Regions from separate parts of the Secundilactobacillus paracollinoides genome, predicted to be linked through region 3. Evidence: predicted binding sites of a transcription regulator. Region 3 holds the regulator's gene; each other region holds the start of a gene.
The links. The regulator Rex, encoded in region 3, represses fermentation and respiration genes when NADH is low (regulators of the CRP and FNR family bind a similar motif). The targets are predictions, from matches to a motif close to TTGTGAANTANTTCACAA.

Region 1 (10,134 bases), 1.4 Mb from region 3:
CTAAACAACTGAGAGGACCTTTCCAATGACCGAATTAAATCTTGAATTGAACAAAAACACCACTGGCCGTTACGGCGAATATGGTGGCCAATATATTCCCGAAACCTTAATGAACCAGCTCGATCTGATGACCCAAGCCTACGAGCATTACAAGAACGACCCAGAATTTAAAACAGAATTGCACGACCTGCTCGTCGATTACGCCAACCGGCCTTCATTACTCTACTATGCGAAGCGCATGACGGAAGACCTCGGTGGTGCTCAGATCTACCTGAAGCGTGAAGACCTCAACCATACCGGGGCCCACAAGATCAACAACGTGATCGGCCAAGCCTTACTTGCGAAGCACATGGGCAAAACGCGGTTGATTGCCGAAACTGGTGCTGGCCAACACGGTATTGCCACCGCAACGATTGCTGCCCTGTTTGGGATGGAATGTGAAGTGTTCATGGGCAAAGAAGACACTGACCGCCAAAAATTGAACGTTTACCGGATGGAATTACTCGGTGCTAAAGTGCACCCCGTTACCAGTGGGTCAATGGTCCTCAAAGATGCCATCAACGCGGCGTTACAAGAGTGGGCTACCCGGGTCGATGACACGTTCTACGTCATGGGCTCCGCAACTGGTCCTCACCCATACCCACTGATGGTTCGGGATTTTCAAAGTATTATCAGTCAAGAATCAAAGTCTCAATTAAAAGACCAGACTGGCAAATTACCAGACATGGTCGTTGCCTGTGTCGGCGGCGGCAGCAACGCCATCGGCAGCTTCGCCAACTACATTGACGAGCCAAGCGTGCAACTCGTTGGCGCCGAAGCCGCTGGTAAAGGCGTTGATACGAACTTGACCGCCGCCACCGTTGAACGGGGTTCCGATGGGATCTTCCATGGTATGAAATCCATGTTCCTGCAAAACGAAACGGGCCAGATCAATCCCGTTTACTCCATTTCAGCTGGATTGGACTACCCTGGCGTTGGCCCAGAACACGCTGCCTTAGCCGCATCAGGCCGAGCACAATACGTGGGCATTACCGACGATGAAGCCGTCGCTGCTTTCGAATACATTGCGAAAACAGAGGGGATCGTTGCCGCAATCGAAAGCTGCCATGCCGTAGCATACGTCCAAAAGATCGCCCCAAAGATGCGGAAAGACCAAATCATTGTCTGCACCCTATCAGGCCGCGGTGACAAGGACGTTGCTTCAATTGCCAAGTACAAAGGAGTCAATATCGATGACTAGTAAATTAAAACCACTTTTTAACAACAACAAAGCTTTCATTCCATTCGTTGTCACAAACGACCCTGACTTTCAAAGTACGGTCAATAACGTTGTCGCACTCGCAAAGGGCGGCGCCGACATCGTTGAATTAGGCCTGCCCTTTTCAGACCCCGTTGCTGACGGGCCAGTCATTCAGGCGGCAGACATTCGTGCCCTGAAGGCAGATCCAGATATTGCCACCGATACCTTCTTTGACATTGTTGAAGCGATTCGGAAAGAAACGCAGGTGCCATTAGTCTTTCTGACCTACCTGAACATTCCGTTCCAGTACGGCTATGAAAAATTCTGTGCCCGCTGTGAAGCACTCGGGGTTAACGGCCTTGTCATCCCTGACTTACCCGTTGAGGAACGCGGTGAGATCGACCCATTTGCTGCTAAGCATGGCATCGACATCATTCCACTGGTGACGCCAACCTCAGCCAGCCGAATCGAAAAGATCGTCTCCAAGGCGACCGGCTTTATCTACGTGGTCTCCTCACTTGGGGTTACTGGCGAACGGACTAAGTTCGCTGATGACCTCAACGACCTTGTCACTCGCATTCGTGCTGTGACCGACGTCCCAACCGCTATTGGGTTTGGGATCCACACGCCGGAACAAGCCGCTGAAATGACTGCCATTGCCGATGGTGCCATTGTCGGGAGTGCCTGTGTCAACCTGGTTGCTGAATATGGTGACCAAGCACCACAAAAATTAACGGATTACACGAAACAAATGAAGCGGGCCATTGCTGGTCAGACCAGCAACGCCTAACAATTAATAAAAACCAGCGTTCCGATATGTCGCAATTGATTGTGGCAATCGAAACGCTGGTTTTTATTAGGAAAGAAATAAGTAGAGAAACTCGTGGCGGGTTAACGATACACGCGGTGCATCAATCACCGCATTTCCTAACCCTTGATGCCAGTATAGGGCGTCATTGTAAAGAACTCATGTTGTTCGTGTAACGATTGTTTAAAGGTTTGCGCTAATCAGGGCAAGCGTTGGCATCACCCCATCATCATATTTTTAATTCCCATCACAATGAGGAGCACGCCTAAAATCGGTACCATGTATTTATTTAACTTCTTTGAATCCAACTTCGTCAAAATCATCGGCATGACAAACGCCCCAATGATCGACCCGATCATCAGTCCGATACCGGCGGACCAAACAACGTTACCGGTACTGATGTGACACACGATGCCCATAGCAACGATTCCCGTGAGTGTATACGCCGAGGTTGCGGCGGCGTTAGTGAAGTCCAAACCCATGAAAAGCAGCCCTGACATCACTGGTGCACCGCCGCTCAATCCGCCGATACCGCACATTAAACCGCCTAAACTGCCAAATAACCCTGGCGCCACCTTGTTAAAGACAGCGCCATGGTCGTTTGGCCGTTTGCCCTTCTTTTTGAAGACGCGCAGCACAAACTGCACCCCGATCATCGCCAAAATAAGCCCAACGATGATCGAATACACCTTTTCATCGATAAACCGGGCAACAATCGACCCGATAATCACTGAGGGTGCCGCGTAAGCCATCATCCGAAATCCCACCCGATAGTTGATCTCCTTTTCATGTGAGTAGGAAATGACGCCCATCAAAAGCGGCGGCAGCGCCGTTACCAGCGATGTCGATGCCGCCGCTGATGCGCTCAATCCCAGCACCGTCGTCATCACACCCAGGTAGTAACCGCCTCCGCCACCACCCATTGTCATGATCAAACAGCCAATCAAAAATCCCAAAAACACCGTCACACCAATATCCATTGTGAAGTCCCCTCACCACATTTTCTACCTTCCATTATAGGCGTTGCTAGGGTTAAAAGACCGTTTATTTTGAACAGTTGTTGGTTTACTTGTAAAATTCAATATTTCAGTCCATAACACTTGCAATTAAAAGTGAATTGTCTTATACTGCCTCTTATCACCTTTGGAGGACAATAAAATGGACAAAGATAATCATTCAGCCGCTGCGTTGATCCACCAGATCAACAGCCGCGACACTGCGTACATCAATAAGCAGTTTCGTGCGCTCAATCTCAACAGCGAACAGGGCCGTGTGATCTCATACGTTGCCCGGCATCCGCAGTGCAAGCAACGTGACGTCGCACATTTTTTGAATCGTCAGGAAGCCAGTGTCACTAACCTGGTCAAGGGGCTGGCAAAACGAGATCTGTTGTCGCGGGAAGTGCCAGAAGATAACGAGCGAACTAAATTGTTATCCCTCACAGAAGAAGGCGAAACCATGGTCGTTAAGATCGATGCAGCCTTTGATCGTCTGCAGGCCTTTGTCGACGGCACGCTGAAAGATGACGAACGCACGACCTTGGAACAACTGCTCGAAAAGGTCAACACGGTTTCATTTGACGACTAAGTAATTTTAGAAAAGAAGGCAACAAAATGACATTAAATCCAGCACAAATCAAAGCAACGCAAAACGAATTAGCATAAAACTTCGCCCTTTCTGGTCTAACAAAGGAACAGGTCTGCACTGACCTCAACATCTCATCATCAAAGTTCGACCACGTCATGAACTTGAATCAACAAGCACTCGAAGACCCATGGATCATGAAGAATTTCCTGATTGAAAAGGTGGCAGCCACTGGCAAACAACCAGTACCCTTTACCGCCCTATCAGGCGATTATCACCGACACTGGTTCCTGAACAGTAAGATTATTGAGAGTGGGCAGATGACGGCGGGAGATCGGTAGAGAGTGGAGGAAGGTGGGTTAGGGGCGGTGTGTAACGGACTCTGGCCGAAAAGTCCGGGTCTGACTTTTTGGTCAGAGTCCGTTACACGTTAGCCCCGTGCCTTCCGAAACTCGTTTCGGCACAGTTGCCAAGAAATCCCTAACCAGATCTCAATTACTACCAACAAAGAACCACCATAAAAAGGCTAATCATCTACTGACTAGCCTTTTTATAATTCAAATAAATAAACCGCTTACAAAAAACCTCACATCCCCTTGACTTGTCACCAAAAATTGACTATACCATAACCTGTACTTACTCTTTCCAAGGAGGAAACCATTATGGATGCAAAAAACAGAACTCACCCGAATCTTAACCGCAGGCGGTCAGGTTGCCGTTGCAACGCTGACTGAAGACGCAACCAGTCCTGACGTCCGAATCGTCATTTTTAGCTACATGCCGGATACTCACCAACTTATCTTTTCAACGGTGTCTGATTCCCCGAAGACGGCAGAAATCACAGCGCATTCAACCGGCGCCTTTACGACCATTCCCGCAGGCAACCAAGACGTTGTCCGTGCCAAGAACGTCACCGTCAAGAAGGTTGACGCGACCGACGAAATCACCTCGGTCTACTACGACAAATATCCATTTGCCAAGAAGATGGCTGACAATCATAGCTTCTACGCACTTGAATTCACAACCGCAGAAGTTACAGCCGATGGCGAAACTGCCACGGTCACATTCTAATTTGCGCCTCGAAAAAGAACCCTGGTCATGCTGACTAGGGTTCTTTTTTAAGCCAATGTTTTTCCTAGGCAACCGTGCCGAAACGGGTTCCAGAAAACTGGCCATGTAAGGGTAATTAGCGGCAAATCCAAGCCCGGGATTTCCCACTAATTACCCTTACGCTCTGGTCTCAACCCGTTTTCTTCCACCCTCTATTCCTCAATCCCTTGGAACTGCTTTGAGAACTGATCCACCGCTTTAATCGCCTGAAAAACGTCATCAGCTGTCACGTCAAAGCCCATGTTATGAATGGTTTCCCCACCCTGAACAGTCAATTCTGCCACCTTCATCAAATCAGCATCCGACGCATCTTCAAGGTGCAGATCTGCCAAAGTCGTCGGTAACCCAAGGGCTAATTCAAACGCTAAATACTTCTCCAAACGGCCATCACTAGCCCCTTCTAGTACGAGGTTCACCAAGGTTCCGTAAGCCACTTTCTGGCGGTGTGAGAGCTTATGAACGTCTCCTGATAAGGCTGTGAGTCCATTCTGAAAACTATGCGCAGCAGCTAACCCAGAACTTTCAGCGCCAACCCCGCTTAACAGAATGTTGGCTTCAACGATCTGGTCAACCGCTGGCGTGACCATGTGCTTGCCGGCTGCCGCAACGGCCTGGTCACCAAACTCAAAGAGGAGCGCTTCACACTTCTCAGCCAGGGCAATACCAGCAGCGGTCTGTTTCGTTTCCAATGGTAACAACGTGGTCGTCCGTGCCCGCGCAATGGTTTGCGCCTCCACATTCGTTGACAACGCATCCGCCATCCCGTCAATCAGGAACTTCACTGGTGCGTTCGCAATCACCGCCGAATCCACTAAAACGAGATCCGGGTTCTTGTCATAAAACATGTACTTCAAAAATTCGCCCGTTTCGGAATAAATCACACTCAACCGCGTACATGGTGAGTCATTCGAAGCTAGCGTCGGCACGATTACGATCGGAATTTTCAAGCGGTCGCCCACTGCCTTGGTGGTATCATTCGTCTTTCCACCACCCAGCGAAATGATAAACTTGGCACCGGTTGATTCCCCGATACCCTGTACCCGGTCAATTTCTTCAGGTGAGCTTTCGCCATTGAACGCCACCCGCTCGATCGTTAACCCCGCATCCGTTAAATACCCGTAGAAATCCTCGCCAACCAATCCCCAAACAATGTCATCCGTCAACAAAATACCATGACTCCCAAAAGGTTTAATGTACTGAGCAGCTGTCTTCAACAATCCTTTGCCTTGAACATACGTAGAAGGTGATGCAAATGCTGTAGTCATAATTATTCCTCCATTAGGGTAATTTAATTGTTTCACCAGAAGTGTAATCACTTTCACTATCGTTATCAAGCAATATTCTTGTAAATTTGTGTACAAAATATCTCACTATTTACAACGGTTCACGATACTTTTTCACAAGTATTTATTTACTGACACGAGTCGCTGAATTCACAAAGTTGGTATCTATATTGTGTCGGGATTCCGCTCCGTTCCGCCGGTCGGCCCTGCCAGTAGTAGTGGGGTCGCGATGAAGCTAACTTTCGCAAGCGAAAGTGGATCTCCATCACTCCCGCATGAGTAAGTGACCAAAGAACGGTCACCAACTCATGCCGACACTACAACTGGCAATGCCGACCGGCTCCACTGCGCTGATACTTGCTGTACGTGGTACCATAATGATGAAACTTTCTGTTCAACCAAATAAACCGGATAAACGCACTAGTCAAAGGTTCGCTGTCCAAAACTGGTAAGCAGTCGAGGGCGGATAATCTTCAAACTAGTTTTAACTCAATTGTGATACTTAACGAATAGTTTGAAGTTAGCACCCTGTTAGTGGAATGGAGCGATTTGGCACGGAGTCATGGTGTCGACATCAGTTAGCGACCGTTCTTCGGTCGGTTACTGATGTCGACACCATGAAGATCCATTCGAGAGCTGCGCAGCAGAAATCGAATTAGCTTCATCGCGAGCCACGATGACGGAGTGCCAAATCGCGCAATGCAACGCCAACTACAGCTACCCAACAGAACGATCGAGTAGGAGGTAATTGATTAATTCAATTACCGACCTCTCACACCACCGTACGTACGGTTCCGTATACGGCGGTTCAATAATTTAAGCACTTTGTATTGACTGGAGTGTCTTGCTCATATTGATGAGTCCAAGGCGTTCCAGTCTTTTGTTTGTCAGAGTATAGGTCAATGTCTTGCTATGCGCAGTTCGCCAATAACCCTTACGGGTATTGGCCATTGTATAAGCACTGGTGCCAGAAAGCCCCAGTTTTACAAGATGATTGACCTTTGTTTTGAGCTTCTTCCACTGTTTCCAAATATACTGGCGAATCCTTGCTCGCAACCATTCGTCTAAGTGACGGATAAAATTGGTCATTTTCCCGACCGAATAGTACTGTAACCACCCACGCATCTTTTGATGAATCTCGTTAAACACCAGGTTTAACGAAACGCCCCGATTGCGCTTGGTCATTTTCCTGAGTGCAGACTTGATGCGTTGCTTGGCCTGCCAAGCAGGTCGCGCATACGCACCTCCTCGACCAACCCCCAAGGAAAATCCCAGGAACTTGGCCCGCAGAGGCGAACTTACTGATGTCTTGTCCTCATTGACGGTGACCTTTAGGTCGCCTTCAAGAAAGCGAGTAACATTAGTCAGAACCCGTTTTCCAGCACGTTTGCTTCGGACATAAATATTACAATCGTCCGCATAGCGGACAAACTGATGACCTCTGGAAGTTAACAGCTTATCCAGTTCGTTGAGATAAATGTTAGCCAAAAGTGGCGATAAGGGGCCACCTTGAGGGGTGCCTTTATCACTTCGTTCAAATAGACCACCATTCATGACACCGCTGGTTAGGAAGCGACGAATGAGATGCAGTATCCATGGATCCGTAATATACTGCTCAATAAATTTAATAAGCAGATCGTGGTTGACCGTATCGAAGTATGCTTTTAAATCGAGATCCACGACATAGTGATAGCCCTGATTGTAGAACTGAACCACTCTATCAATGGCATCTTTAGCACTTCGATTCGGTCGGAACCCAAAACTATTATCTGAGAAGACACGCTCAAATGTTGGCACCATGACTTGCGCCATGGCTTGTTGAACAAGTCGGTCAATCACAGTTGGTATTCCGAGCTTGCGTTTACCACCATTAGGTTTTGGAATTTCAACCCGCTTAACGGGACGAGGCCGATAGGTCTCGTTTTGTAAAGCTTGCAGTAATTCCTGTTTATGTTTCCTCAAGTAGGGCAACAGTTCGTCAACGGTCATTCCGTCTAGTCCTGCTGCACCTTTGTTTCTGCAGACGCGAAGATAAGCCTCGTTCAGGTTATTTCGGTCTAAGACTAACTCTTGAAACTTAGTGCCGTTCATCATCGTATTTTCACCAGAGTCAGTGCTACGCACCCCGACTTGTTCTTGGGCTTCCAGTCCTACTGTCCGCCGGCGGTCAGCTTTTTCTGTATTCTGCGGTTGTTGCACTGTCTCCACCTCCAATATCAATGATGACCTATTATTGTTCAGCCCTTCGTGGCAGATACCACTACTATGGCCTCGGCTGACTCCTGTATCGTTCTGCACCACATCACTGCGATGTTTGTTCCTGTGGCGCTTAGCGCGCCTCTTGTCGGGAACGTACGATACAGGCCTCCCCGGGTAAGAACGCCCACTTTCGTACCATGTCATTGCCAGCTTTACTGCGATGGCCTCGAGTAGTATTGGACTTTGGTTTGTTTGGCAACCTCGTCCGACCAACACAGCCTTATAGCTGATTCTTGTACATCAATGCGGTACTTTGTCGCCGACTTCCTTCAGATTCCACCTCACGATGGACACCCTTGTCATTGACTTGCGGTTCCGACTACTACGGCCCGCAACGGACTTTCACCGTCTAGTTGGCGCCCATGCCGGGCGCACCAAAAAAACTGGCCGACCACTATGATCGACCAGTTTCCTACTATTTTTTGTGGGTTGGTGCATAAAACACGTTAATTCAGTATTAAGCTTTGAGTTCAGTTTGTTTCCCATCAAGGTCAACTGTCAGTGGTTCGCCTGATAACAGGGTTAATTGGCTACCATTTTGGTCAACGTGGACTTGGATCGAACGACCGCGGAATTGAATCCGGAACTGGTAGGCGTTCCACTTCTTTGGCAAGAAGGGTGCGAAGTGCAGTTGGTCGTCACGAACACGCATGCCGGCAAACCCTTGAACGATGGCTAACCAGCCACCGGTCATTGAGGTGATGTGCAGGCCATCGACCGTGTCGTTGTTGTAGTTATCCAAATCCAAACGGGCTGTCCGTTCGTACATTTCAACGGCCTTGTCTTCGTAGTGAAGGTCGGCGGCTAAAATGGAGTGGATGGCTGCGGATAAACTAGATTCGTGAACGGTCAGTGGTTCGTAAAAGTCAAAGTTGGCTTTCTTTTGGGCTGGCGTGAAGTCATCGATAAAGTCCCAAACACCTTGTAAAACATCGCCTTGCTTGATGTATGGTGAACGAAGGATCTTATCCCATGACCAGTGTTGGTTGATTGGCAGCTGATCGGCTGGAATGGATGAGACGGGCTTGAGGTCTTTATCCAAGAAACCATCGTGTTGAACAAAGATGCCAAGATCCTTGTCTTCAGGCAGGTAGAACCGGTCAACGATATCTTGCCAGTGGGCTTTTTCGTCATCAGAAACATCAAGTTTCTTTGCGACTTCAGGCGAAACCTCGCCCAAAATCTCAAGGGTGTACTTGAGCGTCCATTTAGCCAAGTAGTTCGTGTACCAGTTGTTATCAACGTTGTTTTCGTACTCGTCAGGGCCAGTGACACCGTGGATCATGTACTTCTGGTTCCGTTCGCTAAAGTGGACCCGGTCAGCCCAGAACCGAGAAATTTCGGTGAGGACTTTGCTGCCTTCGTTTAACACGTAAGACTTGTCACCGGTATAACGCGTGTAGTTGTAAATGGCAAACGCAATGTCGCCGTTCCGGTGAATTTCTTCAAACGTGATCTCCCACTCGTTGTGGCATTCGATCCCGTTGAAGGTCACCATTGGGTACAAGGCCCCTTTGAGCCCCTGTTCCTTGGCGTTCACATAGGCACCATCCAATTGTTGGTACCGGTACATCAGTAAACTGCGGGTAACCTTTGGATCCGTGATGCCCAGATAAACGGGAACGGCGAAAGCTTCGGTGTCCCAGTATGTGGCACCACCGTACTTCTCACCGGTAAACCCTTTGGGACCGATGTTTAACCGGCTATCTTCACCATAGTAAGTGGAGAATAACTGGAAAAGGTTAAATCGGATCCCCTGTTGTGACTCAGTATCGCCTTGAATCTCAACGTCGGATTTTTCCCAACGGTCAGCCCAGATCCGGGCGTGAGCGGCAAACAAGTCGTCGTAG
Region 2 (10,134 bases), 470 kb from region 3:
TTGATGTTGGCGTTGGCCAGTGACGTTGCGATTTGGCCGACCATGTTCGGAATGTTTTTATGGATCAGGGTGATTCGGTACGGCGTCGTAAATGGGACTTGCAGGTTCGGCAAGTTCACACTGTTTAAAATATTCCCAGTTTCTAGGAACGTCATGATGGTTTCGGCACCCTGAATGGCACCGTTAGTTTCGGCTTCAGCTGTTGACCCGCCAATGTGCGGGGTGACCACAACGTCATCACGGTCGAGGATCTCATCGCTGCCAAAATCGGTGTAGTAGGTGCGGGCTTTGCCGGCATCAAGGGCGTTGACGACTGCAGCGTTATCCACGATACCGCCGCGCGCAAAGTTAAAGAGGGCAACGCCTGGCTTCATTTCAGCAAGCTGTTCGGCACCAATCATCCCTGTTGTTTCGCTGTTCTTGGGAACGTGAACGGTGACAAAATCAGCCTGTTTAATGGCCTCATCAAGGGTCTGTGCCCGGTGGATGTCGGTGGAAATGCGCCATGCTGCGTCAGAGGTGAGGTAGGGATCGTAGGCAATGACTTTCATCCCAAGATGGTTCGCAGCGCTCGCAACCAGGGAACCAACGTGGCCGACACCAATAACAGCCAGCGTTTTACCTAACAGTTCTTCGCCGTTAAACTTGGTTTTATCACGTTCCGTCCGTTTTGAAATATCCGCACCACTGTTATGAGCAGCGTAATCGGCGGCCGCAAAGAGGTTCCGAGTCGAGGCAATCAGCATGGCGACCATCAATTCCTTCACGGCGTTGGCGTTGCTGCCAGGTGTGTTGAACACGGCGGTGCCGTTGGCCGTTGCCTGATCTAACGGAATGTTGTTGAAGCCGGCACCAGCACGGGCGATGACCTTAAGTGATTGCGGGAAAACGTGGTCGTGCAGGTCGACTGAGCGGATGAGGTAACCGTCCGCGTCGTCGGTCTGATTGAGTTGATACTGGTCGGTGAACCGGTCCAAGCCGGCTTGGACGATGGCGTTGTACGTCTTTACTTGATACATAGTGAATTCCTCCTTGGATGTGGGTTAACGGTGTGCTTTTTCAAATGAATAGAGTTCGTTGACCAGTGCTTGAACCCCGTCAAACGGCATGGCGTTGTATAGACTGGCACGCAAACCGCCAACACTTCGGTGGCCTTTTAAACTCATTAAGCCGTGGGCGGTCAGGTCGGCGATGGCGGCCTTATCCAGGTCGTCGTCACCAGTCATGAACGGGATATTGGTCAGCGAACGATCAGCTGGTTTAACGTGGTTGTGGAACAGGGTTGAATGATCGAGGTAGTCGTAAAGCAGGCTAGCCTTCTTTTCATTGCGCCGCTGCATTTCATCCACCCCGCCGTTTTCCTTGATCCATTTGAGGACAAGCCCCGTGGCGTAGATGGAAAAGACAGCCGGCGTGTTGTACATGGAGTTCTTCTTAGCAAACAACGAATAGTTCAGGATACTTGGAATATGGGGCACTTCCTTGATGAGATCCTTGCGCACGATGACGATAACGGTGCCCGCTGGCCCAATGTTTTTTTGGACGCCGGCAAAGATCAGCCCGAAGTCTGAAACGTTGTAGCGCTGGGCGGTGATGTTGGAGGACATGTCGCCGACTAGGACGGTACCGTTGGTGTCAGGCAGGGTGTGGTAGGCGGTGCCTTCAATCGTGTTATTGGTGGTGATGTGTAGATAGTCGTAGGTGTTTTGGGCCAACGGCGCTGGAAGGACGGGGAGTTCCTGGTAGTGGTCAGGCTTGGTGGTTGCTAAAGTATCAACGGTATAGCCTAAATTATCAGCTTCCTTGGCTGCCCGGTCTGCCCAGTGGCCGCTATCGAGTAAGGCGATGCGATGATGCGTGGTTGCAAGGCTCATCGGCACAGCCGCGAATTGGCCGGTACCGCCGCCTTGGAAAAACATGACCTCATAATTGTCAGGAATGGCCATCAGGTCGCGCAAATCATCCTGTGCGGTGTTAATGATGTTGTCAAACAGGGCCGACCGGTGGGAGATCTCCAAAATACTCATCCCGGAGCCTTCCAGGGATGGTAAGTCGGTTTGAATCTTCTTGATCACGTCATTTGGTAGGGTCGCCGGACCAGCGGCGAAGTTGTAAACAGTCATTAGTTGAGCCTCCAATTAGAATTTTATGAGCAGATAGATTAAAAAAGCCCTCACAGTTTTCACTGCGAGGGCGGTTATCATCACTTATTCAGTGGCCTCACAGTGTGATATGAATCACCTATGTGAAGCCTTTTTTGGCGTTGCCAAAGGGGCCTACATAGATGGGACTGTAGACCAGGAGGAGGATGTTTGGTTGTTCATGTTGTGTGCGTTCATCGTAATCGGCCTCCATTTCTTTAATTAAAATTTAACAGAGGAATTTAGGAATGTCAACAGGTTTTAGCAGACTTGTCTGAAATTCTATGCCATAATAACAGCAGAATAAGAAAAACGGAGGCACACTATGACCGACTTTTATTTCATCCGTCACGGGCAAACGACGGCCAATATTCAGGGACTCAAACAGGGGACAATGAACACTGAGATCACGGAACTAAACGAGACTGGACTAGCGCAGGCAGCAAATCTACGCGACCATTTTGACATTAGTTTTGCAGACCAGTTGGTGGCGAGCCCCTTGAACAGGACGCGCCAGACCGCTGCTATTTTGAACGAGAAGGCGCAGTTACCTGTCAGTTACGATGAACGGCTGTTAGAGATTTCCTACGGCGACTGGGACGGCCAGAAGAACCGAGATTTAGAGAAACAATATCCCGATGTCTTCGACCACCACTTACACGATGTCCTGCCCAGTTACGTGGCATTAGCGCATGGCGAATCGTTTGATACAGTGGTTGCGCGGGTTAAGGCGTTTATGACCGACCTAGCTTCTCAGAATCCAGATCAGTCGATTATCGTTGTGACGCACGGGTTTACTGTTAAGGCCGCTGCGATGGTTGCAGTTCAACCGGGGAATGTGATGGCGTTGCCGGAGCCTGGGAATACTAGTGTGACTAAGATTAGTTTTGATGGGGATAGCGGGCAGGCTTATCTTTGGGGGTATAATCAGGGGTATTAACAGGTTTATCTGAATTGGCGTTGCTGGCTCCTTTGTTTTGGGGGATGGCGATGCTTTTTTGTTGGGTGTTTGGGTTTGGGGTGAAGTCTTTCTAGGCCACCGTGCCGAAACGAGCTCCCGGAAAGCAGAGGGCTACTGCGTAAGCCAACGCTGGCAAAAAATTCAGAACCAGAATTTTTTGCCAGCGTTGGCTTACGCTCCGCCCTCTAACCGCTTTCTTCCGCTCTCTTGCACTATTTTGAAAAAAACCTCCATTTCTGTCCAACATGCTCAAAAACGAGCTTTTTGACACTGGACGTTTTATAATGTAAGTGCTTACAACTGATGTGTTCGACGCTCAACGTCAATTTAAGATATTTTTGAGGTGGTTTTCTTGAAGAAGATAGGTGTTTTTGTTGGGAGCTTGCGCAAGGGGTCTTATTCTAAAAAACTGGCCAAAGCGTTGGTATCCTTACTTCCTAGTAACATTGAAGCTGAATTTTTAGATACTGGCGTTTTGCCACTATTTAACGATGATTTGGATCCGAACGGTGTTCCAGAATGGAATCATTTCCGGCACCAGCTAGACGAATTGGATGGGCTTTTGATTGTCACTCCGGAATATAACCGCTCAATTCCAGGGGCTTTGAAAAATGCCATGGATATCGGTTCGCGGCCGATCAATCATTTTGGTGGTCGGGTTGCATTGGTCGTGTCAGATTCAATCGGTAACGCCGGTGGATACGGGGCCAACCATCATTTACGGCAAACCTTTACGACGCTGGACATTATTCCGGTTCAACGCCCAGAAGTCTATATTGCCCATACAGATCAGTTGTTCGACGAGAATGATATGATCAAAAATGAAGCAACAATTGGGTTTTTACAATCAGCGATTGATGCCTTTACCAAATTGCTTTACCTGACCTCGCTTTCCAAGAGCGTTGGCGAGTTTTTGGATGATAGTACAGACCCGTTACCCTTAACGCTTGGTGATGGGCACTATTATCATAAAAACACTGACGGCAAGGTAACGGCAGAAATTAAATTCAATTTTGATACGCCAGAAACGGTTACGATTACAAGTACCACGGTTGACCCTGAGTTGCAGGGGAAGGGGATTGCCAAGCAACTCGTTTTGAAGGTTGTTGCAATGGCTAAGGCATACCAGCTTAAAATCATTCCTGAGTGCAGTTATGCTAAATCTTTCTTTGAAACGCACAAGGAATATCAGACGTTGGTTCGGTAAAATAAACGAGAATCTTTAAAAGAATCAGACTGGAAATTCGAACAGAATTGCTGGTTTGATTCTTTTTTTCTGTACAAAATATGACTTATTTTTTGGCTAAAACGCCAATCGTGAACTTATTATCAAGTTATTTCCGACTTACTGAAGGTGATTTAGATGGAACAAAGAATACTGTCAGAATACTACAGTGGAGTGAAATCCCTGTTATATCGGGGGTTGGCAGGGGATCGGATGCTATTTTAAAAGTTGAAATCACTGTCTGAAGGTACCTAAAAAGTTGTTGTATTTTGCGATAACATAAAAATACGGTTATTAATTACGATAATTTTATCCGGAATAGTACAAAATGATGCTACTAGACTAATTAATCGGCTCGAAACGTTATCAACACAACTGAAAGCGCTTTATGCATATTAGTCAAAATGAGCGCTATTTTCAATAATCACGGGTGAAAACGACCCCTGCAAAATAATTTGGATGACGGGTGGTACATTGAACGTGTCAAAAAGGACTTGCGCGAAAGGTGCCATTATTAAATTGCTTGTGAATTAATAAACAGTTATTTGCGTGAGCCAAACTAAAGGGTAACGGGCGACAATGATTTCCCGTTATCCGACACGGAGGTCTCTCAATTGGAAGCACAAACGAACCATTATCCATTAAAGCCAGATCTAATTAAGTTCGGCGGGTATGTCTTATTTCTATTCGTGGTTGGATGGGGCTTGGTCTTTACCTATCTTGACCGGTATCCATCCTTATTAGCAATGGCATTCTTATCCTTCACGTTTGGGCTTCAACATGCCTTTGACGTGGATCACATTACCGCAATCGATAACATGACGCGAAAACTGGTCAACGATGGCAAAAACACACACGGCGTTGGGTTCTTTTTCTCGTTTGGTCACTCACTGGTAGTTGTGATTATGGCGCTGATAACGATTTTCTTCGTTGAGTGGTCTAAGAACCAATTACCGAAGTTTCAAGATGTTGGTGGGGTGTTTGGGACTTTATTTGCGGGCTTTATGCTTCTGCTGCTTGGGACGATCAACCTCTTTATTTTGGTCGGTATCTGGCGGTCCTTTAAAGCAATCAGCAAGGGCGACTTTTCCACTGCGCAGGCATCGACTGATACTCGGATCTTCAGAACGTTTAAGAAAGCGCTCAACATCATTAACCATAACTGGCAGGTGGTCTGCGTTGGGTTCTTATTCGGTTTAGGATTCGACACCGCGACTCAGATTGCTGTCTTAGCAACTTCCGCTGTCGCAACTAGTAAGGGGATACCGTGGTTTGCGGTCTTTTCCTTCCCAATCCTATTTACCGCAGGCATGTGCTTTATGGATTCCTGTGATGGGCTGTTTATGAGTACGGCCTATAGTTGGGTCTTTTCATCACCGTTCAGAAAAGTATATTACAACCTGGCATTAACCGGTTTGTCTGTCACTGCCGCGTTCTTTGTGGGTATCGTGGATGTGCTGCAGGCAATTGGCGGGTACCTGAAGTGGCAGAACCCTGTCATTAAATTTGCGCAAGCATTGAATTTCAATATTTTAGGAATCTGTCTGGTCGTCTTATTTATCATTACCTGGTCAGCGGCACTGATCTTTTGGCGGGTGTTTAACCTTAAAGCTAAGGATGATGAGGTTGTTGCGGCTGAAGAAAAGCAGGAAGCTGCGTTTGAAAAACTTAATGTTACCGAAAGTACTGTGCGGGTGAATAGTGCGGTGAAGCAGACGGGGCATGAGCATAGTTTAGGGTAGGTATTCGGCGTTTAGCCTATTGTCTGCTGAATTGGAAGTTTATTAAAAAAGCCCCCAACCGAAATCGATTTGGATTTTGGTTGGGGGTTTTTTTGTTTTGGAATTTGTTGTGGTTCTCTGTCCTTGAGTCGAAACGCGTTTCGGAAAACAGAAAGTTGCATGTAAGGAGACTCTGACAGTAATGCCAAGTTCGGGCCTGACTATGTGGTTCTCTGTCCTCGAGTCGAAACACGTTTCGGAAAACAGAAAGCTGCATGTAAGGAGACTCTGACAGTAATGCCAAGTTCGAGCCTGACTATGTGGTTCTCTGTCCTCGAGTCGAAACGCGTTTCGGAAAACAGAAAGCTGCATGTAAGCCAACTCTGACGTAAATGCCAAGTTCGGGCATTTACGTCAGAGTTGGCTTACACTCCGCTTCCTCCCGTTTTCCTTCACGCTCTACCTAAATACCGGTTTACTATTCCGATACAAAATATCTTCATTTTTTCCCAGCATATTGGCATACCGAGCTACTGCGAAGAAGTAGTCCGACAAACGGTTGATGAAGACAAGGACGTCCTTATTGATGTCATCTTCACCTTGCAGCGTCACAATATGGCGTTCAGCACGACGCGTAATGGTTCGGGCAACGTGCAGGGCGGATGCTGGTTGGTTACCACCAGGCAGGATGAATTTTTGAACGGCGGGAACGGCCTCGGTGTACGTGTCGATCTTACCTTCTAACCACTTAACTGAATCGACATTAAAGATGAATGACCGCTTGGGGTCGTCGTTAAGCGTTGCCAGATCAGTACCAGCGTCGAACAGCAGTTGTTGGATCCCCTCCAGCTCGTCCTTTAACACGGCGGTTTCTGGGGTCAGAACAGAAATCGTATACCCAACCCATGAATTAAGTTCGTCAACGGTCCCGTAAGATTCCACACGAGCGTCGTCCTTGTCCACAATTTTCTTACCAATGATCCGGGTCTGTCCCTTGTCACCTTTTTTTGTGTAAATTTTCATAATGAGCCTCCTGAAATAATGGGATAAAATTACTTTTCTCCATTGTACATAAAATAACCTTAAAGTGGCGATTCTTGATGCCCGTCGATAAACGTTGCTGCAATCGTCTTTAAAGCACTTAAACTCGAAAAAACAGAATCTCTAGCAAAATGGTGGCATTCATTTTGATATGACGTCAAAATAGTTGGTTTACGACGAGAATTTGTTATAAAAGCGGTTTCAAAAATCGACCAATTAAAATGAAGTGTGTCATAACCCTTGATTGACCAGTTATTGTCAGTTGACCGTTGTGAAAATGTCATACAATATTTTATCATTCGCAATTAATTCTGTACTATTTTGAAGAAATAATAGAATTGCGGCAAAAAAATTGTTAGTTGAATCACAAGGCGTTGAAATACAAGGGGGAACCTATTATATTTTTAATAGGAACCAAGTTCGGTATGATGATGTAAGCGGCAACAATATCAATTATTCTATTCATTTAAAGAAAGTCAGGTTAGTCATTATGGGTAATTCAGATCGGTTAAGACGAATTGTTTTGGCAGCAATGTTACTTGCACTATGTGTGGTGGGCGCCAACATTAAGATCATGGGGTCGATTGCGTTTGATTCGGCCCCAGCGTTCTTAGGCGCCATTTTATTAGGACCGTGGTTTGGCGCGTTTCTTGGTATCTTTGGCCATTTGACCTCGGCTGCGTTGTCCGGATTTCCGTTAACCTTGCCGGTGCACTTAGTTGTCGGCTTTATGATGGGGGTCTGCATGTTTGTGTTTGGCTGGATCCGGCAACGGTTCGGTAAAGATAAATTTGGGGTGATCTTAATTTCTGACATTGTGGGGTACATCATTAACACCCCGTTGGAGATTCCGCTGCTTTACCCACTGTTAAAGGGCACTATATTTGCGTTGTTTGTGCCGTTGACTGTCGCAACCATCTTTAACATCGTCATTGCTGAAATTGTTTACGCGTTTTTACCAAAAACGATGAAGCACGCCAACTTCTTAGGGAGCCACTAATATGACAATTATTCATGGCGGCAATCGTGAGTTGATTGCACAGCAGGTGGGCGTTGATCCCGCGTCACTAATTGATTTTAGCGCCAACATTAATCCGTTGGGGCTGTCTCCAAAATTAAAACGGGTGATTGCCGATGCTATTGATGAGGTGATCTACTATCCCAACCCCCAGTACCCAGAATTACGTGATGCAATCGGCACGCACTTTAACGTTTCGCGTGAGGATGTGTTCGTCGGAAACGGCGCGGTGCAGATGATATTTGACACCGCAACGGCCTTACAATCGAAGCACGCATTGGTTCTGGCGCCGACCTTTGGCGAGTATGAACGCTCATTGACCCGCGCTGGCGCAAGGGTCTCACACTTTAACTTAACGCCCGAAAATGTGTTTCAGGTCTCAGTGACACAATTGATCACGACGTTAGAGGCCGACAAGTCAATTGATCTGGTGTGTCTGTGCAATCCGAATAATCCGAGTGGTCAAGTCATTATGCCAGAAGCTGTTCAGCAGCTGGCAGACTACTGTATGGGGCACAATGTCTGGCTGATTTTAGATGAAGCTTTCATGGATCTTGCAGACCACGATGCTCTGAGTGCTGTGAGTCAGCTGACCGCAAGCGATCCCGTGATTATCCTGCGGTCAGCAACGAAGTTTTTTGCGATTCCCGGTCTCCGTTTAGGGTTTGCCATCACCAAAAATGAGCAGCTTAAACAACGACTGATTGCCACGCAGGAACCCTGGTCGGTCAATACCATGGCGGCTAAGTTTGGGGCGCATATGTATGACGATGCGGTTTATATTAACCAAACATACGCATGGCTAACGACTGAACGACCACGGTTGTTTGATGCACTTAAAACGATTCCGTACTTGACCGTTTTCCCCTCAGTCACGAACTATTACTTACTCCGCAGCACGATGCCTAACCTTCGCGAAAAACTCTGGCAGGTCGGCATCATGATTCGCGACTGTTCCGATTATGCAGGACTTGGCAATGACTACTACCGAGTGGCGGTTCGAACGCATTCAGAAAATGAACAGCTGATCGCGGCACTGCGTTCAGTCGAATAGATGTCTAGCAGGTGAAAGGGCTGATTGCATGAAGAAAATAATGATTGCTGGGGCAACGAGCGGTTCTGGTAAGACCAGTGTGACGCTGGGCATTTTGTCAGCACTCAGTGGGCAGATGCGGATTCAGCCATATAAGGTTGGTCCGGACTACGTGGATACTAAATTTCATTCCCGCATCACGGGACGGCCGTCACGCAATATTGATAGTTTTCTTGTCCCAAACAATGAGACGTTAAAATACCTGTTTGAACGGGATACCAATGACCTTGATCTGGGTGTTGTTGAAGGGGTCATGGGCCTCTACGATGGGCTGGGCACTGATAAGGATGCCCATTCCTCCGCAAGCATTGCTAAGGCGCTGGCCATTCCAGTTGTCTTAGTGGTGAATGGCCGGTCAGCCTCAACATCGATTGCAGCGATAGTGAAAGGATTTCTGACATTCGATCCGGCCGTTCCAATTGTTGGTGTCGTCGTCAATAACGTGATGAGTCAAAACCACTATGAGTTGATCAAAGGGGCAATTGAACGCTACGTTAACGTCCCAGTTCTGGGGTATTTGCCGTTTAAAAAAGAGTTGGCTTTACCTTCGCGGCAGCTTGGGCTGGTACCCGATAACGAACTGCCCGAAGTGGATGCCAAAATTGCGGCGCTTGGAAAATTAGCGACCGCACATATTGATTTAAATCAGATCCTCGCATTGGCAGGCACCAGTGTGGATCCGCAGGCACCGTCACCCATTGTGACGCACCAAGTGGCGTTAACGCTTGGTATTGCCCAGGATGATGCGTTTAATTTTTACTATCAAGATAATTTAGAAGCTTTACGGGAAGCCGGCGTTGTTCTCAAACCGTTTAGTCCCATTAAGGACAAAACATTACCAGCTGATGTTGACGCACTGTACCTTGGCGGAGGCTATCCCGAAGAATTTGCGGCACAGCTTGCAGCAAATACGGAAATGAAACAAGCCATTCGA
Region 3 (10,134 bases):
GATATTAAAAACCACGAGGTCACCATTCAGGACGTCGATTATTTTCTGGCGAAGGCGCAGTTTACAGATATTCCTGAAATGTTGGGTATTGAACGTGCTGTCTATGGTGGGAAAACACCTTGGGATTCCTCAGCGTTTGCCAGTGAACTGAAGCGCAGTCAGGACCGGTTGTACTTAGTGGTCCGCCGACACGATCGGTTGCTGGCCTTTATTGGCTGTACCTTTAATGAGGTCAAAAGTGATGCCCACATTACGAACATCGCGGTGGTTCCTGATTTTCAAAGTCGGGGGCTCGGGCACTATCTCATTGCAATTATGGTCAAAAAAGCGCGGGAACTCGAATTGAAACAGGTCTCGCTGGAAGTCCGTCGCAGCAATACCCGTGCTCAGCAGTTGTATCAGGACATGGGCTTTGAACAAAAGGGCATCAAAAAGGGCTACTACTTTGGTGACCACGAAGATGCTGTGGACATGGTCTTACTGACTGGAGCGGAGTCAACTGATGCCTAATCAAACACAGATCGTGGCCGCACCAGCGTTGGGGCAGATGCCACACCTTGACCAACTATGTGCAACGGTTGCTAAAGCGGCCTACGCGAAGGATGAAGCCTGGTCGCAGGCGGTATTTGCACAAGAATTACGTGCAGAAAAGCGCGTGTATGCATTGACATATCATGATGGTAAGCTCGTTGGGTTCGTAGGCGCCATCAAAGTCTTAGACCAAGTTGATATTACAGGTGTGGCCATGCATCCGGAAATGCAACGACACGGCCTTGCCTTTAAAATGATGCGAGCGTTCTTAGCAACGCTGTCCCCAAAAACTGAAGTGTTCTTGGAAGTTCGAGTGTCGAACGTGCCAGCCCAGGGCTTGTACACCAAGCTTGGATTTAAACAGATTGGGATTCGACCGCACTATTACACCCACCCAGTAGAAGACGCATTATTAATGAAACTGGTCATCAATGCTGATTAGAAAGGATCTGAAGCACGTGGAACGAAATTTGATTTTATCTTTTGAATCCAGTTGTGATGAAACAAGTGTGGCCGTCATTGAAAATGGCGACCATATTTTATCAAATATTGTGGCAACGCAGATCAAGAGTCACCAACGATTTGGTGGCGTTGTTCCAGAAGTTGCCAGTCGGCACCATATCGAACAGATCACGAGCTGTATTGAAGATGCGCTGAGTGAAGCTCAGGTTGGGTATGATGACCTTAACGCTGTTGCGGTCACCTATGGCCCAGGACTGGTCGGGGCGTTGTTAATTGGTGTAACTGCCGCTAAAACGGTTGCCTTTGCACACCACCTGCCATTAGTTCCGGTTAACCATATGGCAGGGCACATTTACGCAGCCCGGTTCGTGAAACCAATTGAGTTTCCAGCCTTGGCCTTACTCGTTTCTGGTGGCCATACTGAATTGGTCTATATGCCGGAACCAGGTAAGTTTGAAATTATTGGTGAGACGCGCGATGACGCTGCCGGTGAGGCCTATGATAAAATTGGCCGGGTGTTAGGCATTAATTATCCAGCAGGCAAAGAAGTTGACCGTCTCGCACATTTGGGCAAGGACACCTTTAACTTTCCTCGCGCCATGGATCAGGACGACTCGTTTGACTTTAGTTTTAGCGGGTTGAAGAGCGCCTTTCTGAACACGACCCACCATGCTGATCAACTTGGCGAGACGCTCAGTCGTGAAGACCTCGCGGCTAGCTTTCAACAGGCTGTTGTGGACGTTTTGGCGGATAAAACCGTCCGGGCGCTTGCGGACTATCCTGTTAAGCAACTTATTTTGGCGGGCGGTGTTGCTGCCAACCTCGGCTTACGTGAACGGCTGACGACTGAATTGGAAGCCTTTGACAATACTGAACTGTTATTAGCGCCGTTGAAGTTATGCGGCGATAATGCGGCGATGGTTGGGGCCGCTGGGTATGTCTTTTATAACCAGCAGCAGTTTGGCGATGCCAGTTTGAATGCTGATCCTAGTTTGGAGTTTGATTGGATGAGTACGGCGGAATAATTTTAAATAAACAGAACATTAAAAGGCCATCGCGGATTGCGGTGGCTTTTTTGGCTTTGATTATTCTATTGAGATGTAGCGGGGTGGTAGCTGTACCGAAACGCTACTTTTAAAGGCTATCTTTGATTTCTGGCAAACGTCAATATTTAGGTTTTCTTTTTATGCAACATAGCGGAAACGTGTTTCAGAAGGCTAACCCTGCAGCTCCTCCAACGTCATCGAAATCTCTTCCCATTGATCTTCAGTGGTTTCGATTTCCGCATTCACGTCGTTCAGCTGGTCCTGCAGCTTAGTTAGTTTTTCGATATCTGAGAAAACGTCTGGCTGGGACATTTGCGTTTCTAACGCATCCTTTTGATCAGAGAGGACTGTCAGCTGTTCCTCCAAGGCATCCGCCTGACGAGTCAGCTTACGTTCTTTTTTCTGCTGTTCCTTAGATTGCTGATACTGCTGCTTATTTTGACTGGTTGTCGGAGCGGCCGTCGTCACAGTTGTACCCGCAGCTTCAGCTGCCTCAGCTTCTTTTTGGGCTGCCAAGGCTTCCTGCTCTTCTTTTTTATCAATGTAGTAGTCATAGTCGCCCAGATAAAGTTCTGAACCCTCAGCTGAAAGCTCGACCACTGATGTGGCGACTTGGTTGATAAAGTACCGGTCATGGGAAACAAACAGGACGGTACCTTCGAAGTCATTCAGTGTGTTTTCCAGCACTTGCCGGCTATCAATATCCAAATGGTTAGTCGGTTCATCCAAAATCAGAAAATTATCGTGACGCATGGCAAGCTTGGTGAGCAGCAACCGGGCTTTTTCACCACCACTGAGGCTATGCACCATCTTGTCGACGTCTTCACCCGTGAATAGAAAACTCCCGAGAATCGTGCGAATATCGCCCTCAGGGGTTGTTGGGTGATCATCCCAAAGTTCGTTTAACACCGTTTTTTCACCATGGAGTGATTTTTGTTCCTGATCGTAGTAGCCGGTCTCAACGCCGGTGCCAAAATGCACGTCGCCCTTAATGGCCGGAATTTTACCCAGAATCGTTTTGAGCAGGGTTGATTTACCCACGCCGTTTGGCCCGACAATGGCAATTGCCTGGTGTTTATTGACATCCAGATTCACTGGTTGCGCCAACACGTTGTCCGGTGTGTAACCAATTGCGAGGTCGGTCGTTGTGAGCACAATATTGCCGCTTTCTTTAGTGGGTACAAATTCAAAATGGGCAACCTTGTCAGCACCCTCTGGCCGATCAACACGGTCCATTTTAGCGAGTTGTTTCCGCCGCGCTTGAGCACGTTTGGTCGTTGAAGCACGCACAATGTTTCGGTTCACGAAATCTTCAAGCTTGGAGATCTTTGCCTGTTGCTTGTCGTATTCCTTCCATTCACGTCTTAACTTCGCCGCTTTTTGGTCCACGTAATTGGAATAGTTGCCATGGTAGTGGGTGAGGATGCCAGATGACATGTCGTACACTTCGCTCACGATACGGTCTAAGAAGTACCGGTCATGAGAAACAATCAGCAACGCGCCCTTGTAAGACTGGATGTAGCCTTCGAGCCAGGTCAACGTTTCAACGTCCAAGTGGTTCGTTGGTTCATCTAATATGAGCAAGTCGCGTTTTTCTAACAGAAGTTTAGCGAGCGCCAACTGTGTTTTTTGACCGCCAGACAGTTCGTTGACAGAACGGTCATAGTCGGGTTCGTTAAAGCCGAACCCGTGAAGCACACCGCGAATCTCAGCTCGGTACCCATAACCGTTATTAGCCTTAAAGTCACTTTGGATTCGGTCATAGGTTGTGGTGACCTGTTCAAATTGGTCAGGATCCGCTATAATATCGGGATCGCTCATTTGGGCTTCTAACTCGTGCAACTGGTCTTCCTGAGCCTGAAGGGCCGCAAACACGCTGGCCATTTCTTCCCAGATGGACTTATTGGAATCAAGCCCTGTATCTTGGGCCAGGTACCCGAGTGTTAACTTCTTTCGGGTAACGATCTGGCCCTTATCAGGCGCATCGATTCCGGCAATGATGCGGATCAGTGTTGACTTTCCGGCACCATTGCGACCAACAAGTGCCACCCGGCCATTATCCGGGATATCCATGTTGACGTCGGCAAAAAGTGTTTCAGCACCAAAGCGCCGCGTCACTTGCTGGACTTGTAATAACATATGAATCAGCCTACCTTTCTTCGTGAAACTATTTTACCATAATAGGGGCTCATTAACTGGTAAATAACAGTTTTCACAACCTTTTTATTGAAAATTATTTCACAAGATAAGGGTTTATGCTATAATGAGCGAGGATGGCTATTTCACAAGCCCCAGAATTAAGAGTAGAATACACGCACTTATTCTAATTCACTTCATTCACTTTACTAAAATTCACAAGGAGGAGTTACTGTGGCAGAAACAAAGATCCCAAAGGCAACCGCTAAGCGCTTGCCGATCTATTACCGTTACTTAAACATCTTAAAAGATGCAGACAAGACGCGGGCCTCGTCGACTGAATTATCAGAAGCCGTAAAGGTTGATTCAGCAACGATCCGTCGTGATTTTTCATACTTTGGTGCCCTGGGTAAACGCGGGTATGGGTATGATGTTGAGAGTTTGCTAAAGTTCTTCAAGAAGATCCTGAACCAGGACAAATTGACCAACGCCGCTTTGATCGGGGTTGGGAACCTCGGGAATGCGCTGTTGAACTTTAACTTCCATCAAAATTCCAACGTCCGTATCAGCGCTGCTTTTGATGTTAAGGCTGACCTCGCAAACACCGTTAAGAGCGGTGTGCCCGTTTATCCAATGGCTGAACTTGAAAAACAGTTGAAGGATCAACAAATTCAGGTTGCCATCATTACGGTTCCTGCAGACGTTGCCCAATCGGTAACGGATGAAGCTATCGCTGGTGGTATCCGCGGTATTTTGAACTTTACGCCATTTCGGGTATCAGTTCCGAATAACGTGCGCGTTCAAAACGTGGATCTGACGAATGAATTACAGACATTGGTCTACTTCTTGGATCACTATAACGAAGAAGCATAAGCAAAACTGGCTAATGACCCTTAGTGGCATTGGTCAGTTTTTTTTGTTTGTGTCATTTTTTTAATCGAAACAAGAACACAACAAGTAAATTTAAAACGCCTATTTGATCTGGATAGGCGCTATTTTTCGCTTTCAAGAAGCGGTCAAAATTTCGAACTTGTGTGAGAAAACGCACAATAGTGCTATACTTTTTGTAACCCTTATTGGAGGTGAGCATGTGACGATTTCTTGGTCCATGATCCTTGGTGTGATCTACGCAATTAACCTGATGACGGCACTGTTTACAGTGTTTCGACAACGTCGCGATATTGCCGCGATGTGGGCGTGGCTGCTGGTGTTGTTGTTACTGCCGGTAATCGGGTTCATTTTTTACGCTTTTTTTGGGAGACAACTCCCCAAAAACAAACTTTTCAAAGTCGATAATACGGTTCAGACGCGGTTAGATACAATTTTGTCTGAACAACGAGAACTGCTGCTAGAGCCCGATACAAGCCAACACCCGGTGTCGCGCGATATTGCCGGAACAATGCAGCTTTTTATGCGGGCCAATCGCGCTTTTTTGACCCGACGAAATCGCGTGAAACTATTTACGGATGGCAATAGCTTGTTTGACGCCATCATCCGTGACATTAACGCCGCGCAACGCAACGTGAATGTTGAATTCTACACGTTTTATAATGATGAAATTGGCAGCGCTGTCTTAAGCGCCCTTGTTGCCCGTGCTAAGGCCGGTGTTACGGTACGGGTCATCTATGATCCGTGGGGGTCAATGGGGACTTATCGGCGCTTTTTTAAGCCACTGATCGATGCTGGCGGATATGTTGAGCCATTCTTGGCGCGTTCCGCTATTCTTGACTTTCGTCTCAACTTTAGAAATCACCGCAAAATAGTGGTGGTCGATGGGGAAATTGGTTACGTCGGCGGGTTTAACATTGGTGACCAATACCTTGGCTGCAGCAAAAAATTTGGCCACTGGCGCGACACGCATATTCGCATTGAAGGGGCAGCTGTCTTTGCGCTCCAAAGCCGGTTTGTTCTGGACTGGAATGCGACGTCAAAGAAAGCAAAACTTGCAGATAACTACGTCGATCGTGACTACTTTCCAGTGATGGCGCCAAAGGGATTAACGAGTATGCAGATCGTCAGCAGCGGGCCGGATTCTCAATTGCAGCAAATCAAGATGGGCTACATTCGCTTGATTCAGATGGCTAAAAAACGGCTCTGGATCCAGTCGCCGTACTTTATTCCCGATGATGGCGTGATTGAAGCGTTGAAGATTGCCATTATGTCGGGCGTTGACGTGCGCATTATGGTGCCCAGTATGCCGGACCATCCATTTGTCTACCGAGCCACCCAACATTTTTGCAGAGACACAGCTGAAATTGGTGCGAAAATCTACTACTACGGGAATGGATTTTTACACGCAAAGACGATGCTGGTCGATGACGAAGTGGCCTCAGTTGGCAGTGCTAATATGGATTACCGCAGCTTTAAGTTAAACTTTGAAGTGAATGCCTTTCTATATGATAAGGAGATAAATACACAGCTGGCCGCGTTATTTGAACAGGATATGGCGGAAAGTACATTGATCACGCCTGAAATGTTTGCGGATCAGTCGTTGTACTTGCGGTTTAAGCAGAGTGTTTCGCGATTGTTGGCGCCGATTTTGTGAGTGGCGGCCACTTTGAGTTTTATTGTGCTTGGGGATTACTGTCTTGTACTTTGCTTATCTTTTCCTGCTTATCGGGTTCCTTCTCAATTTTCTTCTCGATTTTTTTACACATTTTCTCGATTCTCGTCATCTCATAGAGTCTTTCTATTCAGCCGTGCCGAAACGTGTTCCGAAAAGCAAGGGGCGGCCATGTAAGGGACTCTGACAAAAATGCCAAACCCAGGCATTTCTGTCAGAGTCCCTTACATTCTGCCCCTTAACCGCCTTTCTCCACACTCTTTTCAACTTTCTAGTCAATATAACTTGCATTTTACCCCGAATAATTTTATAGTATTAATTGTTGATTAGCACTTGTGTTAGATGAGTGCTAAGAGTGCTAAATCTTTAGATTTATTGGAGGGATTCAAGTGTTAAAACCATTAGGAGACCGTGTGATCTTACAAGCTCAAGAAGAAGAAACCACTGTTGGTGGTATCGTTTTAGCAAGTAACGCCCAAGAAAAGCCACAAACTGCAAAGGTAGTTGCTGTTGGTGATGGCCGTGTACTTGATAACGGTGAAAAGGTTGCCCCAAGTGTTAAGGAAGGCGAGACCGTCTTGCTTGACAAGTATTCCGGCACTGAAGTTAAGTATGAAGGTGCTTCTTACCTTGTGGTTCACGAAAAAGATTTAGTCGCAATCGTTGACTAAAACCGGTCAGCCTGAATAGGGCAGACATAAACACAAAATTAACAATTAATCATATGAGGTGAAAAATTAATTATGGCTAAAGAGTTAAAGTTCTCTGAAGACGCCCGTGGCGCAATGCTTCGCGGTGTAGATAAATTGGCAGATACAGTTAAGACCACCATTGGTCCTAAGGGTCGTAACGTTGTTTTGGAACAATCTTACGGTAACCCAACCATCACTAACGATGGTGTGACGATCGCTAAGGCAATCGAATTGTCAGATCACTTTGAAAACTTAGGTGCTAAGTTAGTTGCTGAAGTTGCTTCAAAGACCAACGATATCGCTGGTGATGGGACAACTACTGCCACTGTTTTGACCCAAGCAATCGTTAACGAAGGTATGAAGAACGTCACTGCCGGTGCTAACCCTGTCGGCATCCGTCGTGGGATCGAAAAGGCCACTAACGCAGCCGTTGATGCCTTACACAAGATGAGCCACAAGGTCACTACCAAAGATGACATTGCCCAGATCGCTGCTATTTCTTCAGCTAGTGAAGAAACTGGTACATTAATTGCCGACGCCATGGAAAAAGTTGGTAATGACGGCGTGATCACCATTGAAGAATCACGTGGTGTTGATACCAGCTTGGACGTTGTTGAAGGGATGCAATTTGATCGTGGGTACATGTCACAGTACATGGTTACCGATAACGATAAAATGGAAGCTAACTTGGACAACCCATACATCCTGATCACTGACAAGAAGATCTCAAACATTCAAGACATCTTGCCATTACTGCAATCCGTTGTTGAACAAAGTCGTTCATTGTTGATCATCGCTGATGACATCACTGGCGAAGCTTTACCAACCCTTGTGCTGAACAAGATGCGTGGGACGTTCAACGTCGTTGCTGTTAAGGCCCCTGGCTTTGGTGACCGTCGTAAGGCCCAACTTCAAGACATTGCTGTTCTGACTGGTGGGACTGTGATCACCGATGACCTTGGCTTGAACTTGAAGGATGCAACGATTGATCAATTAGGTCAAGCTAACAAGGTTAACGTCACTAAGGACAACACGACCGTTGTTGAAGGTGCTGGTTCTAAGGAACAAATCGAAGAACGTGTTGCTGAAATCAAGACGCAAATCGATGCCACAACTTCTGACTTTGACAAGGACAAGTTAAAGGAACGTTTGGCTAAGTTAGCCGGCGGTGTTGCTGTTGTTCGTGTCGGTGCCGCAACTGAAACCGAATTGAAGGAACGCAAGTACCGAATTGAAGATGCTTTGAACGCTACTCGTGCCGCCGTTGAAGAAGGCTTTGTTGCCGGTGGTGGTACCGCATTGATCAACGTGATCGGTGACGTGGACAAGGTTGAAGCCGAAGGTGACGAAGCAACTGGTGTTGCCATCGTGCGTCGTGCTTTGGAAGAACCTGTTCGTCAAATCGCAGAAAACGCCGGTGTTGAAGGTTCTGTTATCGTTGACCACATGAAGGGCTTGGAAACTGGCGTTGGTTACAACGCAGCTACCAACAAGTTCGAAGACATGGTTAAGGCCGGCATCGTTGACCCAACCAAGGTTACCCGTTCAGCATTACAAAACGCTTCATCAGTTTCAGCACTGTTGCTGACAACTGAAGCCGTTGTTGCTGACGAACCTAAGGATGATTCAGCTGCTCCTGCAGCCCCAGCCCAACCAGGTATGGGCGGCATGATGTAATCACGCCTCACCATTTAGGGTAAAGAATAAATTAAGAAGCGCTGCGAGATCAATTTGATTTCGCGGCGTTTTTATTTTCCCGAAATTTGATGATAATGAGAATAAGAGTTGTGCGGTGAGATAATTTTAATTTTATTTCAAAACTTGAATAGGCGGTAATCAAGATATGAAAGCGCTCTCTTGAATGGCAGCTGAAAGTCATTTTAAAATTTCCTCTTTTCAAACTCTCATTTACATGCTAAAGTAAAGACACATACGAAACAGACGAAAAAACAGAAAGATAAGTAAGTCCTTTCGACCTGACAGTGAATCGGGGTTAGTGGAAAACCGATGAGGTATCGAGAGCACTGAATAACACTTTCTGAGATTGCTACCCCAAATGGCGTTGCCAGAGTAGGCGTAGACGTGACCGGCCCGTTATTGTCCGGAGGCGCATGATGGTGCGTCGTAAGGTGGTCTATTTGAAATAGACAAACTGGGTGGTACCGCGAAAAGTCTTTCGTCCCTTTAGCTGGGGACGGAAGGCTTTTTTCGTTTCCCAGTGTCGTACAAAATTTCAAAGGAGTTTTTGACTATGCATTTTATTGTCCCAAAGGATTACGATCCAAAATTGTCAGTTAAAGAAACTGAAGCTGCTATTCGTTATATTCGTGAAACGTTCCAGGATGAGTTCGGCAAAGAGATGGGGTTGCAACGGATGTCCGCCCCAATGATGGTCGAACGCTCAACGGGGTTGAATGATAATTTAAATGGCGTTGAAGCACCCGTTTCATTTACCATGAAGGACATGCCTGGTGAAACCATGGAAATTGTGCACTCCCTTGCGAAGTGGAAGCGGATGGCGCTGCATCGTTATGGCTTTAAGATGCATGAAGGGCTGTACACCAACATGAATGCCATTCGTAAGGATGAAGATCTGGACAACTTCCACTCCATCTACGTTGACCAATGGGACTGGGAAAAAATCATTGCTAAGGAAGAACGGACCACTGATACATTGAAGACCACCGTTCGCCGTATTTTTAAG

Region 1: AYR61_RS03220 (glycerol dehydrogenase) is a predicted target of Rex. The motif match lies at 6,086-6,103, and genes of this name have one in related genera.
Region 2: AYR61_RS07220 (HoxN/HupN/NixA family nickel/cobalt transporter) is a predicted target of Rex. The motif match lies at 4,851-4,868, and genes of this name have one in related genera.

The regions. Positions count from the first base shown of each region.
Region 1 is NZ_CP014912.1:783,247-793,380, forward strand. It holds gene trpB (tryptophan synthase subunit beta) at 26-1,240, shown strand; gene trpA (tryptophan synthase subunit alpha) at 1,233-2,030, shown strand; gene AYR61_RS03200 (sulfite exporter TauE/SafE family protein) at 2,267-3,028, opposite strand; gene AYR61_RS03205 (MarR family winged helix-turn-helix transcriptional regulator) at 3,207-3,635, shown strand; partial or broken gene AYR61_RS03210 (DUF2316 family protein) at 3,725-3,973, shown strand; gene AYR61_RS03215 (pyridoxamine 5'-phosphate oxidase family protein) at 4,299-4,703, shown strand; gene AYR61_RS03220 (glycerol dehydrogenase) at 4,895-6,007, opposite strand; gene ltrA (group II intron reverse transcriptase/maturase) at 6,842-8,224, opposite strand; gene AYR61_RS03230 (glycoside hydrolase family 65 protein) at 8,742-10,134, opposite strand, start outside.
Region 2 is NZ_CP014912.1:1,718,022-1,728,155, forward strand. It holds gene AYR61_RS07200 (phosphoglycerate dehydrogenase) at 1-1,019, opposite strand, end outside; gene serC (3-phosphoserine/phosphohydroxythreonine transaminase) at 1,044-2,123, opposite strand; gene AYR61_RS07210 (histidine phosphatase family protein) at 2,467-3,081, shown strand; gene AYR61_RS15360 (GNAT family N-acetyltransferase) at 3,455-4,309, shown strand; gene AYR61_RS07220 (HoxN/HupN/NixA family nickel/cobalt transporter) at 4,942-6,069, shown strand; gene AYR61_RS07225 (cob(I)yrinic acid a,c-diamide adenosyltransferase) at 6,508-7,071, opposite strand; gene AYR61_RS15365 (hypothetical protein) at 7,131-7,373, opposite strand; gene AYR61_RS07230 (ECF transporter S component) at 7,580-8,089, shown strand; gene cobD (threonine-phosphate decarboxylase CobD) at 8,091-9,161, shown strand; gene AYR61_RS07240 (cobyrinate a,c-diamide synthase) at 9,190-10,134, shown strand, end outside.
Region 3 is NZ_CP014912.1:2,190,897-2,201,030, forward strand. It holds gene rimI (ribosomal protein S18-alanine N-acetyltransferase) at 1-510, shown strand, start outside; gene rimI (ribosomal protein S18-alanine N-acetyltransferase) at 503-973, shown strand; gene tsaD (tRNA (adenosine(37)-N6)-threonylcarbamoyltransferase complex transferase subunit TsaD) at 963-2,018, shown strand; gene AYR61_RS09430 (ABC-F family ATP-binding cassette domain-containing protein) at 2,211-4,178, opposite strand; gene AYR61_RS09435 (redox-sensing transcriptional repressor Rex) at 4,410-5,048, shown strand; gene cls (cardiolipin synthase) at 5,266-6,720, shown strand; gene groES (co-chaperone GroES) at 7,128-7,409, shown strand; gene groL (chaperonin GroEL) at 7,482-9,107, shown strand; T-box leader at 9,376-9,617, shown strand; gene asnA (aspartate--ammonia ligase) at 9,682-10,134, shown strand, end outside.